DNA from 2 places in the Sinomonas soli genome. Region 1 is predicted to be linked to the other one. Evidence: predicted binding sites of a transcription regulator. Region 1 holds the regulator's gene; the other holds the start of a gene.
What was found. Region 1 encodes LexA, which represses DNA repair genes until DNA is damaged. Its sites were predicted from a motif close to TCGAACANNTGTTCGA; they were not measured.
Positions count from the first base shown of each region.

Region 2: ACYVKZ_RS06410 (HNH endonuclease signature motif containing protein) is a predicted target of LexA. The motif match lies at 4,017-4,032, and genes of this name have one in related genera.

Region 1 is NZ_BAAGSN010000016.1:42,904-49,445, forward strand. It holds gene hisH (imidazole glycerol phosphate synthase subunit HisH) at 1-30, opposite strand, end outside; gene hisB (imidazoleglycerol-phosphate dehydratase HisB) at 114-746, opposite strand; gene ACYVKZ_RS16065 (histidinol-phosphate transaminase) at 794-1,915, opposite strand; gene ACYVKZ_RS16070 (LysM peptidoglycan-binding domain-containing protein) at 2,005-2,376, opposite strand; gene lexA (transcriptional repressor LexA) at 2,736-3,443, shown strand; gene ACYVKZ_RS16080 (ATP-dependent DNA helicase) at 3,452-5,536, opposite strand; gene hflX (GTPase HflX) at 5,529-6,542, opposite strand, start outside.
Region 2 is NZ_BAAGSN010000006.1:157,101-163,642, forward strand. It holds gene ACYVKZ_RS06400 (aldehyde dehydrogenase family protein) at 1-748, opposite strand, end outside; gene ACYVKZ_RS06405 (glycosyltransferase family 9 protein) at 975-2,087, shown strand; gene ACYVKZ_RS06410 (HNH endonuclease signature motif containing protein) at 2,177-4,006, opposite strand; gene ACYVKZ_RS06415 (SDR family oxidoreductase) at 4,144-4,884, opposite strand; gene ACYVKZ_RS06420 (PfkB family carbohydrate kinase) at 4,937-6,346, opposite strand; gene ACYVKZ_RS06425 (D-sedoheptulose-7-phosphate isomerase) at 6,343-6,542, opposite strand, start outside.

The DNA.
Region 1 (6,542 bases):
GACGGTGGGGCGCCCCTGCGGGTCCGGCACCTTCTCCGCGGCGTGCCGCGGATCGACGACGACCGCGCCCGGGGTGCCCTCGGGGGCCGGCGGAAGCGCGTCGGGCGCGGTGGTCACAGGGCCCCCTTGGTGGACGGGATGGCATCGCCGATGCGCGGGTCCGGCTCGACGGCCGCGCGCAGTGCACGGGCGAAGGCCTTGAACTGGGCCTCCACGATGTGGTGCGGGTCGCGGCCCGCGAGGACGTTCATGTGCAGGCAGATCCCGGCGTGCAGCGTGATGGCCTCGAACACGTGCCGCGTGAGCGAGCCGGTGAAGTGGCCGCCGATGAGGTGGTACTCCTGCCCAGCAGGCTCGCCGCTGTGGACGAGGTAGGGCCGTCCCGAGACGTCGACGACAGCGTGCGCGAGCGCCTCGTCGAGCGGCACCGAGGCCTCGCCGAAGCGGCGGATGCCGGCCTTGTTCCCGAGTGCCTGCTTGAGGACCTCGCCGAACGTGATCGCGATGTCCTCGACCGTGTGGTGCACATCGATGTGGGTGTCCCCGGTCGCCTTCACGGTCAGGTCGATCAGCGAGTGCTTGGACAGCGCCGTGAGCATGTGGTCGTAGAACGGGACGCTGCTGGAGATCTCGGAGCGGCCGGTACCGTCGAGGTTGACCTCGACGAGGACCGACGACTCGCTCGTGGTGCGCTCCATCCGCGCGGTCCGCTGGGTCACGGGCGCGGTCTGCAGCTCGGTACTCATGGGTGTGTGTCCTTCGATCAGGCGTCTGCGGGGGGTGCTTCTCTATTCTAGGCGGCGGGCAGGCGCCCGTCCGCGGCGAGGAGCTCCTCGAGGCGGGTGAGGAACGCAGTCGTCTCCCGCTCGGTGCCCGCGGTGACCCGGAGGCTGCCCGGGATTCCGACGTCGCGAACGATCACGCCGGCCTCGAGCAGCCCCTGCCAGGTCCTCTGCGGGTCGTCGAGGCCCGTGAAGAAGACGAAGTTCGAGTCCGAGGACGCCGGGGCGAGGCCCATCCGCTCGAGTTCCTTCACGATGCGGTCCCGCTGGTGCTTGATCTCCTCGACCTCCGCCATGAGTGAGGCGCGGTGTTCGAGCGCGGCGAGTGCGGTGGCCTGGGTGACGGCCGAGAGGTGGTAGGGCAGCCGGACGAGGCGCAGGGCGTCGATGACCTCGGGCGCTGCGGCGAGGTAGCCGAGCCGGGCTCCGGCGAGGGCGAAGGCCTTGCTCATCGTGCGGGTGACGATCAGCCGGGGGCGGCCGGGCAGGAGCGTCAGAGCACTGCGGGTGCCGAGCTGTGCGAACTCGGCGTACGCCTCGTCGACGATGACGATGGCCTGGCTCGCCTCGCCTGCCTCGTAGACGGCCTCGACGACGTCGAGGCCGAGCGCCGTGCCGGTCGGGTTGTTGGGCGAGCACAGGAAGACCACATGGGGCGCGAGCTCGCGCACCTGGCGGGCAGCCGAGGCCGCCGTGAGCTCGAAGTCCTCCTCGCGGGTGCCCTTCAGATACGCGGTGCCGGTGCCGGCGGCGAGCAGCGGATACATCGAGTAGGTGGGAGGGAAGCCGAGCGCCGAACGTCCCGGGCCGCCGAAGGCCTGGAGGATCTGCTGCAGCACCTCGTTCGAGCCGTTGGCTGCCCAGAGCTGCTCGGGGACGAGGCCATGACCGAGGTACTCCGCGAGGGACTCGCGCAGCCGGGTGAATTCCCGGTCGGGGTACCGGTTCAGGCCTCCGACCACCCCGCGGACGGCCTCGACGATGGCATCCTGGACGTCCTGCGGGACCCCGTGGGTGTTCTCGTTGACGTTGAGCTGGATGGGGACGTCGATCTGCGGCGCGCCGTAGGGATGCTGGCCGCGGAGGTCATCGCGAAGGGGAAGCCGGTTGAGTCGTTGAAGCTGGTCGTCCACCGCTCCAGCCTACGCCAGCGCCCTCGGCCGTCCCCATTCGGGGGCGGCCGGGAGGGGCGTCCGTGACGCTCCCGCCGGAGCGGGCGCGGCTACCGCAGGACCGGGACGAGGATCTGCTCGCCGGGGAGCACGCGGACGCCCGTGAGCCCGTTGAGGTCCTGGATCTGGCTGATGGTGACCCGAGGGTCCTGGTTCGGCACGCGCCGCGCCGCGATCGTCCACAGGGACTCCCCCGGCTGCACCGTCACCGTCACGGCGCCGCCGGGGCCGGTGAGGGGCTGGGCGGAGGCCTGGGCTGGCGCAGTGAGCGCCGCCCACGCGACGAGCACCGCCAGGGTCGCGAGGAAGAGCGGGATGACGACGAGGACGATGCGGCCCCGCCGCGTCAGGCGCAGTGCCGGACGGGGGGCCCGCGCCGTGCGGGGCGCCGGGAGCGTGCCGAGATGGATCGCGTGTGCCATGGTCTGCCTTCCCCTGCACGACCCGGGCCCCGCCAACGCGCGGCCTCCGAACCATGTTCTTCGAAGCTCCGACGCAGGGCCGGAGTCCGGATGTGCAGTTTTTTCGAATGCATCTTCGAACTGTTGTGATCCTTCTTAGCACCTGTCGGCGAAGCATGTCCAGACTCGCTCGAACATGTGTTTGAAAGGTGCCCTGAACTGTCCTACGGTGGGAGCAGCACGGGGCACGGGCCCGAACATCGGTCCGGCTGCTCCCTCCGGAGGCCATGGATCCATGGTGCGGAGGGGGTCCGACAGTTCTGGTCCCGAGCCGGCACAGGCCGCGGAATCCCGCGGGCGGGCGAAGGGACAGGGACGGCATGGCACCACGGACTAAGGCGGCGAAGGGGCTGACCGCGCGCCAGAAGAGGATCCTCGAGACGATCCAGCGCTCCGTACAGCTCAAGGGGTATCCGCCCTCGATGCGCGAGATCGGCGACACGGTCGGACTCGCGAGCCTCTCGAGCGTCACCCACCAGCTGTCCCAGCTCGAGAAGCTCGGCTACCTGCGGCGCGACCCCAAGCGGCCGCGCGCCATGGAGGTGCTGATGCCGCTCACGCTCGACGAGGGCGAGCTCAGCGTCAGCGGCGAGGGCGCCGCGGCGCTGCTCGGCGCCGGCGGGGCCACGCTGGAGACGATGGCGTCCGCAGCCGACACGGCCATGGTCCCGCTCGTCGGCCGCATCGCCGCCGGCGGGCCGATCCTCGCGGACCAGGCGGTCGAGGATGTCATGCCGCTTCCCCGCCAGCTCGTGGGCTACGGGGAGCTGTTCATGCTCCGCGTCAAGGGCGACTCGATGATCGACGCGGCGATCTGCGACGGCGACTGGGTCGTGGTCCGGCGGCAGAACAGCGCCGAGAACGGCGACATCGTCGCCGCCCTGCTCGATGACGAGGCCACGGTCAAGACGTTCCGGCAGCGGGACGGGCACACGTGGCTCCTGCCGCAGAACACCCGCTACGAGCCCATCCTGGGCGACGAGGCGACCGTCATGGGCAAGGTCGTCTCGGTGCTGCGCTCCGTCTGAGCCCGGCGTCAGCCCGCCTGCGCGAGCCTTCCGAGCGCATCCAGCACGACCCGGCGGTCGGTGGTCCCCCACAGCGGCGGCAGCGCCCCGCGCAGGAAGGCGCCGTAGCGCTCGGTAGCGAGACGCGAGTCGAGCACGGCGACGACCCCGCGGTCCGCCGTCGTGCGGATGAGCCGCCCGGCGCCCTGGGCGAGGCGGACCGCGGCGTGGGTCGCGGAGACGCTCATGAAGCCGTTCCCCCCTGCCTGCGCGACCGCCCGCGAGCGGGCAGACATGAGCGGGTCGTCAGGACGGGGGAACGGGATCCGGTCGATCACGACGAGCCGGCACGACTGGCCGGGGACGTCGACCCCCTGCCACAGGGACATGGTCCCGAACAGGCAGGTGTCCGGCTCTGCCGCGAACTGCTTCACGAGCGCGCTCATGGACGACTCGCCCTGGCACAGGATCGTGGTGTCGAGCCGCGTGCGCAGCTCGTCTGCGGCCTCCTCGGCCGCGCGCCGCGAGGAGAAGAGGCACAGCGCCCCGCCGTGCGAGGCCGCGAGGAGCGCCTCGAGCTCGTCCAGCGCCTCGGGTGAGACGCCGCGGCCGGGCTTGGGGAGGTGCCGGGCGACGTACAGCATGCCCTGCTTCGGGTAGTCGAACGGCGAGCCCACGTCCACGCCGGTCCAGGTGGGCGCCCCCGGGCCGAGGAGGCCGAGGGCGCCCGCCGTGGGCTCGAAGGCGGAGCCGATGGCGAGCGTCGCGCTCGTGAGCACCACGGTGTGCCCGTCGAACAGCCCGTCGCGGAGCCTGCCCCCGATGCTCAGCGGGGCGATGTGGAGCATCGCCGGCGCCTCGTCGTCGGGCGCGGAGTAGCCCGTGACCGGGTCCGGGGCGCCCATGCGGGTGACCCAGACGACCTCGCGGTTGGCCTCGGCATCGAGGAGCCGCTCGCAGACCTCGAGCACCGCCATGAGCCGGGACCGCGCGACCTGGCGGGCTCCGTCAGCAGACTGGGAGTCGCCGGGCTTCGACTCGGAGAGGGCCACGCGGCAGGCGTCCCGGACGAGGGCGACGTTCTGGGACTGCTCCTCGTTCAGGCCCCGTGGGAGGAGGCCGGTGGGCGCCGAGGTCAGGGAGAGCTCGAGTGCGGCCGCGGCGCCCTGGAGCGCCTCGACCGAGATTGCGCAGTGCCGCCGCGCGCTCGAGGCCGCGGCCTGGATCATCTGCCCGGACAGCTGGGCGCTCACGGCGCCGGTGACGCGGTCGGCGAGCTCATGGGCCTCGTCCACGACCACCACGTCGTACTCGGGCAGGACGTTGAGGCCCTCGAAGGCGTTGATGGCGAGCATCGCATGGTTGGTCACCACGAGGTCGGCCTCGGACCCGCGCTGGCGGGCGAGCTCGCTGAAGCACTCGGCGGCGAAGGGGCACTTCTGGGATCCGAGGCACTCGAGCGCCGTGACGGACACCTGCCGCCACGCGCGGTCGGTCACGCCCGGGACGAGGTCGTCGCGGTCTCCCGTGTCCGTCTCCCCCGCCCACTCGCGCAGCCGCTGAACCTCGCGGCCGAGCTGGGTCGCCGGCCCGGCACCGGGGTGGGCGACCGCGTCCTCGCCGAGGGAGAAGAGCTGGCCCTCGGCCGGCTCGTCGGTCGGGAACCCGCCCTCGAGCTTGTGCCGGCAGAGGTAGTTCGAGCGGCCCTTGACGAGCGCGACGTCGACCGGCCGGTCCAGGTGCGGCGTGACCGCCTCGAGGAGCCGTGGCAGGTCGCGGCCCACGATCTGGGCCTGGAGGGCGAGCGTCGCTGTCGCCACGACGGCCGGGCGCTCGCTGGCCTGGGCGTGGGCGATCAGCGGCACGAGGTACGCGAGCGACTTGCCGGTGCCGGTGCCGGCCTGGACGAGGAGGTGCTGGCCGTCGGCGATCGCCCGGGCGACCTGGCGGGCCATCTCGTGCTGGCCGTCGCGCTGCTGGCCGCCCATCGCGGCGACCGCCGCGTCCAGCAGGCCGAGGGCCTCGCGCTCCCCTTCCGAGCCTGCGGACGGCGGGCGCACGACGGCGGCCGCGCCCCCGCCGTCGTGCCCTGCGGTGTGGACGGGATCAGTCATGGACGACGAACGGCTCGAGCTCGGCCGCGAACTCCTTCCGCACCACGACCTCGACGCGCGTGCCCGCCTCGACGTGCTCGAGGGACCGGATCTCCGAGCTCGAGGTGTGCAGCCGGTTGAGGATGTCGCCGCGGCTGTAGGGCACCAGGATCGTCAGGGCCACGTCGGGGCGCGGGATCGCGTCGCTGATGGCCTCCTTCAGCTCGGCGATGCCCTGCCCGGTCCGGGCCGAGACGACGACATGGCGCGGCTCGCGCTGGCGGAGCCGCTCGAGGACGAACGGGTCCGCGGCATCGGCCTTGTTCAGGACGATGATCTCCGGGACCTTCCGGGCATCGACGTCCGCCAGGACCGCACGCACCGCGGCGATCTGCCCCTCGGGATCAGGGTGCGACGCGTCCACGACATGGAGGATCAGGTCGGCGTCGGCGACCTCCTCCAGAGTCGAGCGGAACGCCTCCACGAGCTGCGTGGGCAGCGAGCGGACGAACCCGACCGTGTCCGCGAGCGTGTACGGCAGCCCGTCCGGCGTCTCGGCCCGGCGCACGGTGGGGTCGAGGGTCGCGAACAGGGCGTTCTGCACGAGCACGCCCGCGTCGGTGAGGCGGTTGAGCAGCGAGGACTTGCCGGCGTTCGTGTAGCCGGCGATCGCCACCGACGGGACCTCGTTGCGCTTGCGGTTGGCCCTCTTGGTCTCGCGGGCCGGCTTCATGCCCGCGATCTCGCGGCGCAGCTTGGCCATGCGGGTGCGGATGCGCCGCCGGTCGAGCTCGATCTTCGTCTCGCCCGGTCCGCGGGAGCCGATGCCGCCGCCCGCGGCTCCGACGCGGCCGCCGGCCTGCCGGGACATCGATTCACCCCAGCCGCGCAGGCGCGGGAGCAGGTACTCGAGCTGGGCCAGCTCGACCTGGGCCTTGCCCTCGCGGCTCTTCGCGTGCTGGGCGAAGATGTCGAGGATGAGCGCGGTCCGGTCGATGACCTTGACCTTGACGATGTCCTCCAGCCC
Region 2 (6,542 bases), on a different contig from region 1:
CGGACTGGGTCAGGCTGTCCGCCGCCTCCGAGGACCCGATGTGGACGATCGCGTCGACGCGCCGGTCCTCGGCGAGGGCCGCGCCCACGGCGCCGCTGCCGGTCACGGTGCCGATCACCCCGGCGGGGACCGCCGAGGCGAAGAGCCGTCCGAGTCGCCGGCCGAGCGCGGGGCAGCGGCCGCTCGGCTTGAGGACCACGGCGTTGCCGGCGGCGAGGGACGCGCCGACAACGGCGCAGGCCACCGCCACGGGGTCGTCCCAGGATGTCAGGCCGAGCACGACTCCGCGGGGTTCGAAGACCGTGAAGTCGAGCCCCGAGAACGCCCCGGCGAGGCTCGGGCCCGAGCGGAGCAGGCCCAGCTCTGCGAAGCGCCGGAGCGCCTCGGCTCCCGAGCGCACGCCTTCCAAGGCATCGTCGAAGAGGCGGCCCGTCTCCCGGGAGTTCAGGTCGGCGAGCTCGTGGGCCGCCGATTCGACGGCGGCGGCAATCTCCCGCAGAGCCGTGGAGCGTTCCGCCTGCGGCGTGCGTCGCCACACCGCTGACGCCCGGCGGGCCGACTGGAGCGCGCTCTCGACCCGGTGTGCCTCGGCCGCGGCGAGCGCTGCTGCGTCTGCCTCCGTCTCCGTCCCGGAGGCTGCGCCTCCTGCTGCTGCGTCCGCTCCGGATGCATCCGTTCCGAAGGCGTCGTCTCCCGATGGGTGCGGCGCACCCGCGTAGTCTGCCTTGCCCGGCAGGACAGCGCTCATGTCGACCTCCTGTACAACGTCTATCGGCCTACTACCCCTGCCCTCCTCTCCCAAGCGACCCCTTCGGAAGACTTCTCGAGGTCGTTTGCACGCGGGCCCCGGGGGTAGCGGATCCGCACGGAGCCGACTGGAGCCGGGGGTCCGCGGAGGTTCGGGGGGGGGTGCCTGGAGCCCGCAGCCGGAGGTCCGCCGCCGGGCGGAACACAGAGAGATTCAAGGAGACACGATGGCGCGAGCCGCCCACGGTGAGGACCAGCCCTTCGACGGTGTGGACCGGATCGCGGTGCTCCGGGGCGGCGGGATCGGGGACCTGCTCTCGGTCCTCCCCGCCCTCGAAGCCCTGTCAGAGACCTACCGGCCTGCACACCTCACGCTGCTCACGACCCCGCTGCTGGCGGCGCTGCTCGAGGGCCGTCCTGGCCCGTGGGACCGCGTCGTCGTCGTCCCGACCTTCCCCGACGCGCCGGACGCGTCCGGGCACACGTGGCGGGATGACCCGCGCACGGATGACGTCGTCGCTGCGCTGCAGGCCGAGGGGCTCGGGCTCGCTGCCCAGCTGCATGGCGGCGGCAAGAACTCGAACCCTTTCGTCCTCGCCCTGGGCGCCGCCCACACGGTCGGCTGCTCGACCCCGGACGCGGACCCGCTCGACCGTCAGCTGGCGCACCTCTACTACCAGCGCGAGGTGGACCGCTGGCTCGAGGTCGTCTCGCTCGCGGGGGCGGAGACCAGGCATCTCGAGCCCCGGTTGACTGCCGTTCCTGCCGACGCCGACGCTGCCGCTCCCTGGCTGCAGACGGAGGCGAGGGGCCTCGTCGTCGTCCATCCGGGCGCGACCGATCCGCGGCGCCGCTGGCCGGCGGCGCGGTTCGCCCACGTGGCGGCGGCCCTCGCTGAGGAGGGCTGGCAGGTCCTCGTTGTGGGCGATCCGGACGAGCGCGGGCTCGCCGAAGGGATCGCGCACGACGCCGCGCTGGCGGCTCCCAGCGCCGCGCACCTCATCGGGTCGGCGGCCGGGCGGACGGACCTGCACGGGCTCGTGGGCCTCCTCGATGCGGCGCAGCTCGTGGTCGCCAATGACAGCGGTCCACGGCACCTCGCGCAGGCGCTCGGGACTCCAACCGCGTCCGTGTACTGGGGCCCCAACCTGGTCAACGCCGGGCCGCGCCAGCGGAGGAGGCACCGGGTGCAGATCTCGTGGCGCCAGCTGTGCCCGGTGTGCGGGGCCGATGGCACCGACCCCTTCGGCAGGTCCTGCGATCACTCCGAGCCATGGGTCTCCGACGTCCCGGTCGAGGGCGTACTGGCCGACGCAAAGGCCCTGCTCGCTGGGCAGTAGAAAGGCACTCCCCAGCCCTTCACCTGCGTCGGCGCCAGAAGGTGTCACCCCCCCGTCCGCGCTCAACGTGCCTCTTTCCCGTGTCCGCCCTAGAAGGGTGGGGGCGGGTCGTGATGAGGGTAGGTGGTGTAGGCCAGTCCTGCCGGTGAGGTCCAGCGCAGGGTGCCCGGCGGTTCGACCGGTTGAGGTGGTGCGGGTGCGGGTGCCGGTGCGGGTGCGCCGTGCGGAATGGTGCCTGTCTGAGTGGTGTCTGTCTGGGTGAGCGTCCAGTGGCCGCGGGTCTTGAGGCGGTGGTGTTCGCGGCAGAGGAGGGCCAGATTGGCCGCGGCCGTGTGGCCGCCCGCGTGCCATTCGATGGTGTGGTCGGCTTCGGTCGTGGCAGCGGGGCGATCACAGCCGGGGAAGCGGCAGGCGGCATCGCGGGCGCCGAGGTAGCGGCGCATGGCTGCCGTGGGGGCGTAGCGGGTGCGGCCGATGGCCAGGGGCGCCCCGGTGGCGGGGTCTGCCCACAGACGGGTCCAGGTTGCGGCGTCGGCGGCGAGAAGGCGGGCCGCCGCGGGGTCGAGGGGACCGTAGCCGAGGAGTTCGGCGGGAGTGTCTGCGGTGCCGGCGGCGGTCGCCGCGGGCAGGACGAGGAGCACCTCGCACCGGACCCCCGACCGCGCAGGTCCCACAGATCCCGCGGGCACGCCATACTCGGCTCGTGGAGCGAGTCCCGGGGCCGCAGGCGCGTCCGGCACTCCCGCCCGGGACAGTGCTGCGGGCTGGGACAGCGCGGCGGCCCCGGACAGCGCGGCGGGGTCGGGGGCGCCGGGCGGCGCGGCACCGGCGGTAAGGAGGTCGGTGGTGAGGAGGTCGGCGAGAGCGTCGGCGCGCAGCTGAGGAAGGGTCCGGGCCTCGCCGGGTGCGTGCAGGGAGCGGGCGATGGCCTCGAGACGGGTGTCGATCGCCGCCCCGTGCTCCAAGGGCAGGTAGGCGGTGAGCCAGCACATCCCGTCCGGAGCGGGGTCGAGATCGACGCGGCGCCCGGCGGCGGCGTGGGCCTTGCGGGTGGTGAACGGCTCATCCGCGTGGTCCTCGACGAGGCGGCGCAGGCGGCGTGTCAGCGCGGCCGGGGAGGGGATGCGGTCCGGGTCGGCGGGGCAGGCGGCCTCGACGGCGGCGGTCAGGAATGCCGCAAGGCGTGCCGGGGGCACGGGCACGGCGGCATCCAGGACGGTCTTGGCCCGACGTCGGGAGAGCCGCCCGGCCGCGAGGGCGGCCAGGACGGGGGCCGCGGCGGGGTCGCTGAGGGACAGGGCCTCGACGACCAGCCCCCTGGCGGTGCGGGCGGAGACCTTCAGGGCCGCGGAGACCTCCGAGGCCGCGATCGAGGCCGCTTCCGCCGTCCGGAGAGGGTCGGTGCCGTCGCCGGCGCAGAGGTCCACGAGCGCGCCGAGCACGGCGGCCTGCTCGGCCAGGCGGTCCGCCTCGAGCTGCTCGAGGCGGACCAGGCGGCGCACGAGCCCGGCCGCGGCCATCTCCCTCAGCTCCGCCCGCACTACCGACGCCGGGAAGACCTCGAGCTCCTCCGGGGACGCGAACAGCCCCGAGTCCACCCCGTCCACGATGTCCCATAGGCGCTGGCCGCTGTCGCTCAGGTGCTGGGCGCCGTCCGATGAATCGGCATCGGGGTCGGTCCCGACGGAACGGCCGGCCCCGCCCACGGCTGCCGCGGCGAGGTCCTTGTCCGGGGCCCCCCTGAACGCCGCCGAGAGCACCGGCCCCAGCGCACCCGCAGCCACCCCCTGCGGCCGCGCCAGATCGTTGAGCTCCCACTCCAGCCGCAGCCACTCCGGCGGCTCCGGCGGGACCCAGCCAGACGCGCCCTCGCCGAGGGGCCCCTCAGCCCCTGACCCCGATGCATCATCCCACCCCATGTACCAATATTAGTATATGTATTCGATAGAACGAAGACTGTTAGAGCACATCTTCTATTTCTGGAGATGCGGCAGACCGGCGCGTCTCACAGTCCTCCGTAGCTCTGCCCGTAGATGCCGTCGTCCGACAGGCCGGCCTACGGCCAGGAATCCTCCATGGAACCGGCCACGAGCAGCTCGCGGACCTCGCAGCCCCGCGGCTGCGAGAGGGCGAAGAGCACCGAGCGGGCCACGTCCGAGGGCCGGTTGAGGGTGCTGCGGTCGTGCGGCTTGTACTCCTCGGGCCGGTCATCGAAGAAGGCCGTGTCCATGCCGCCGGGGATGAGGGTGGTCACGCCCACCCTCCCCTTCAGCTCAGCGGCAAGGGCCCTGCTGAAGCCGATCACGCCGAACTTGGAGGCGCAGTAGGCCGTGGCCCCCGCGGCGCCGCGGAGGCCGAGGGTCGATGCGACGGTCACCACCCGGCCATGCGACTCGAGCAGATGCGGGACGGCGGCGCGCACCACGGCGGCCGTCCCGAGGAGGTTCACGCGCAGCACGCGCTCCCATTCATCGGCCGGCACCTCCGCGAGTTCGCCGCAGCGGTCGATGCCTGCGGCGCACACCACCGCATCGAGCCCGCCTGCCTCCTCGACCGCGCGGGCGACGGCGGCCTCCGCCTCCTCGCGCACCGAGAGGTCGGCGACCACTCCGGCCACGCCCTCGGGCGCAGGCTGCCGGTCGACGACGATCGGCCGCGCCCCCTGCCCCGCCGCGGCGTCGACGATCGCCGCGCCGAGGCCTGAGGCGCCCCCGGTCACGAGGATCCGGGCGCCGCGGAGCGGCCCGTGGGTGGCCTGGTCGGTCTCGTGGCTGATGCGTGTACTCGTGGTGGTCATGGGAGTCCTTCCGGTTCAGTGGTGATGGTCAGTGGTCTGTCGTCGCCCGGCGTCAGCCGAGCCCCGCGATTGCGGAGGCGAGGCCCGTCGTCGACCGTCCCGGCTCGAGCGGGACGGTGACGACGTCGCCGCCCCACTCCCGCAGGAGTGCGGTCTCGGGCAGCCGCTCTGCGTCGTAGTCGGCGCCCTTGACCCAGACGTCCGGGCGGAGCTCCTTGAGCAGCTGCTCCGGCGTGTCCTCGGAGAAGACCTCCACGGCGTCCACGCAGCTGAGCCCGAGGAGCAGGTCCACCCGATCGGCCTGGGACATGAGCGGGCGGCAGTCGCCCTTGAGGCGTCGGATCGACTCGTCCGAGTTGAGGCACACGATGAGGCAGTCGCCCAGGTCGCGGGCCGCCTCGAGGAGCCGGAGGTGGCCGGCGTGCAGGAGGTCGAAGCAGCCTCCCGCGGCGACCACGCGGCCGCCGGTGGACTGGACGCGCCGGGCAAGGGCGAAGGCGGCGCTCTCCTCCCGCTCCTCCTCCCCCGCGGTCGGCGCCTCCGCGACGCCCCCGGACGCCGCGGGGGGCAGGGGTGCCTGTCCGCGCTCGAGCGAGGAGACCCCGCCCCCGCCGAGGAACTCCACCGCCCCGGAGATGGCGGCCTCGACCGCGCGCTCGAGGCCGTGCCCGGCGGCGAGCGCGACGGCGAGCGAGGCGGCGAAGCGGTCCCCCGCGCCGCACGAGTCCTCGATCCGCAGCCCGGCGGCCGGCGCCGCGATGTGGGTGTCGGCGTCGGGCCCGCACACGAGCGCGCCCCGTTCGGCCAGGGTGACCACGACCGCCTCCGCGTTCCAGCGCTGCCGCAGCCGCCCCGCCGCGGTCGCGACGGCGCCGAGTCCGTTGACCGCCCGCCCGGAGAACGCCAGCAGCTCGGGCAGGTTCGGCGTCACGGCGGCGGCCTTGGAGACCGGCCGGGCGCCCTGCGGGTGGGGGTCCCACACCACGGGGACGTGCCGGGCCGCGGATTCGATCGCCGCGCGGAGGGTGGGGGCCTCCGCAAGCCGCCTGCCGTAGTCGGCGACCACGATCGCGTCCGCACCGGCGATCCGCTCGAGCATCGCCTCGTCGACCAGGGGGAACGGCTTCTGGCCGCAGCCCTCATCGATCCGCGCGACCCTCTGGCCGTCCGCGACGACCCGCATCTTGACCGGCGTCGGGCCGCCGAGCGCCCCGGCGGTCACGCGCACCCCGCTGAGCAGGGCGCGGAGGCGCGCCGCCGCCTGGTCGTTGGAGAGGGCGGTGACGAGGTCGACGTCGTGCCCGTCCTCCGCGAGCATCGTCGCCACGAGGCCGGCGCCCCCCGCGCGCTCGAGCCGGCGGCCCACTTCGACGATGGGCGCGGGGGCGTCCGGACAGAGGCGGCTCGCGTGGCCGTGCAGGTCAATGTCCATGAGGGTGTCTCCCACCACGGCAAGTCTCATCTGGGGTCCCTTCCTGGGATGCTCCGGCCGGGCCGGGGCTGCGGCGCCGGGGTGTCTGCGATGCACGCGTCGAAGCACACGCAGAGGGCGTGGATCGCCACGAGCTGGGACTCCTGCACGTGGCAGTTCCTTCCGTCGAGGAGCACGGCCTCGTCCACCGCCGAGGAGAGCGGATTGGGTCCGGGGCCGGTCATGG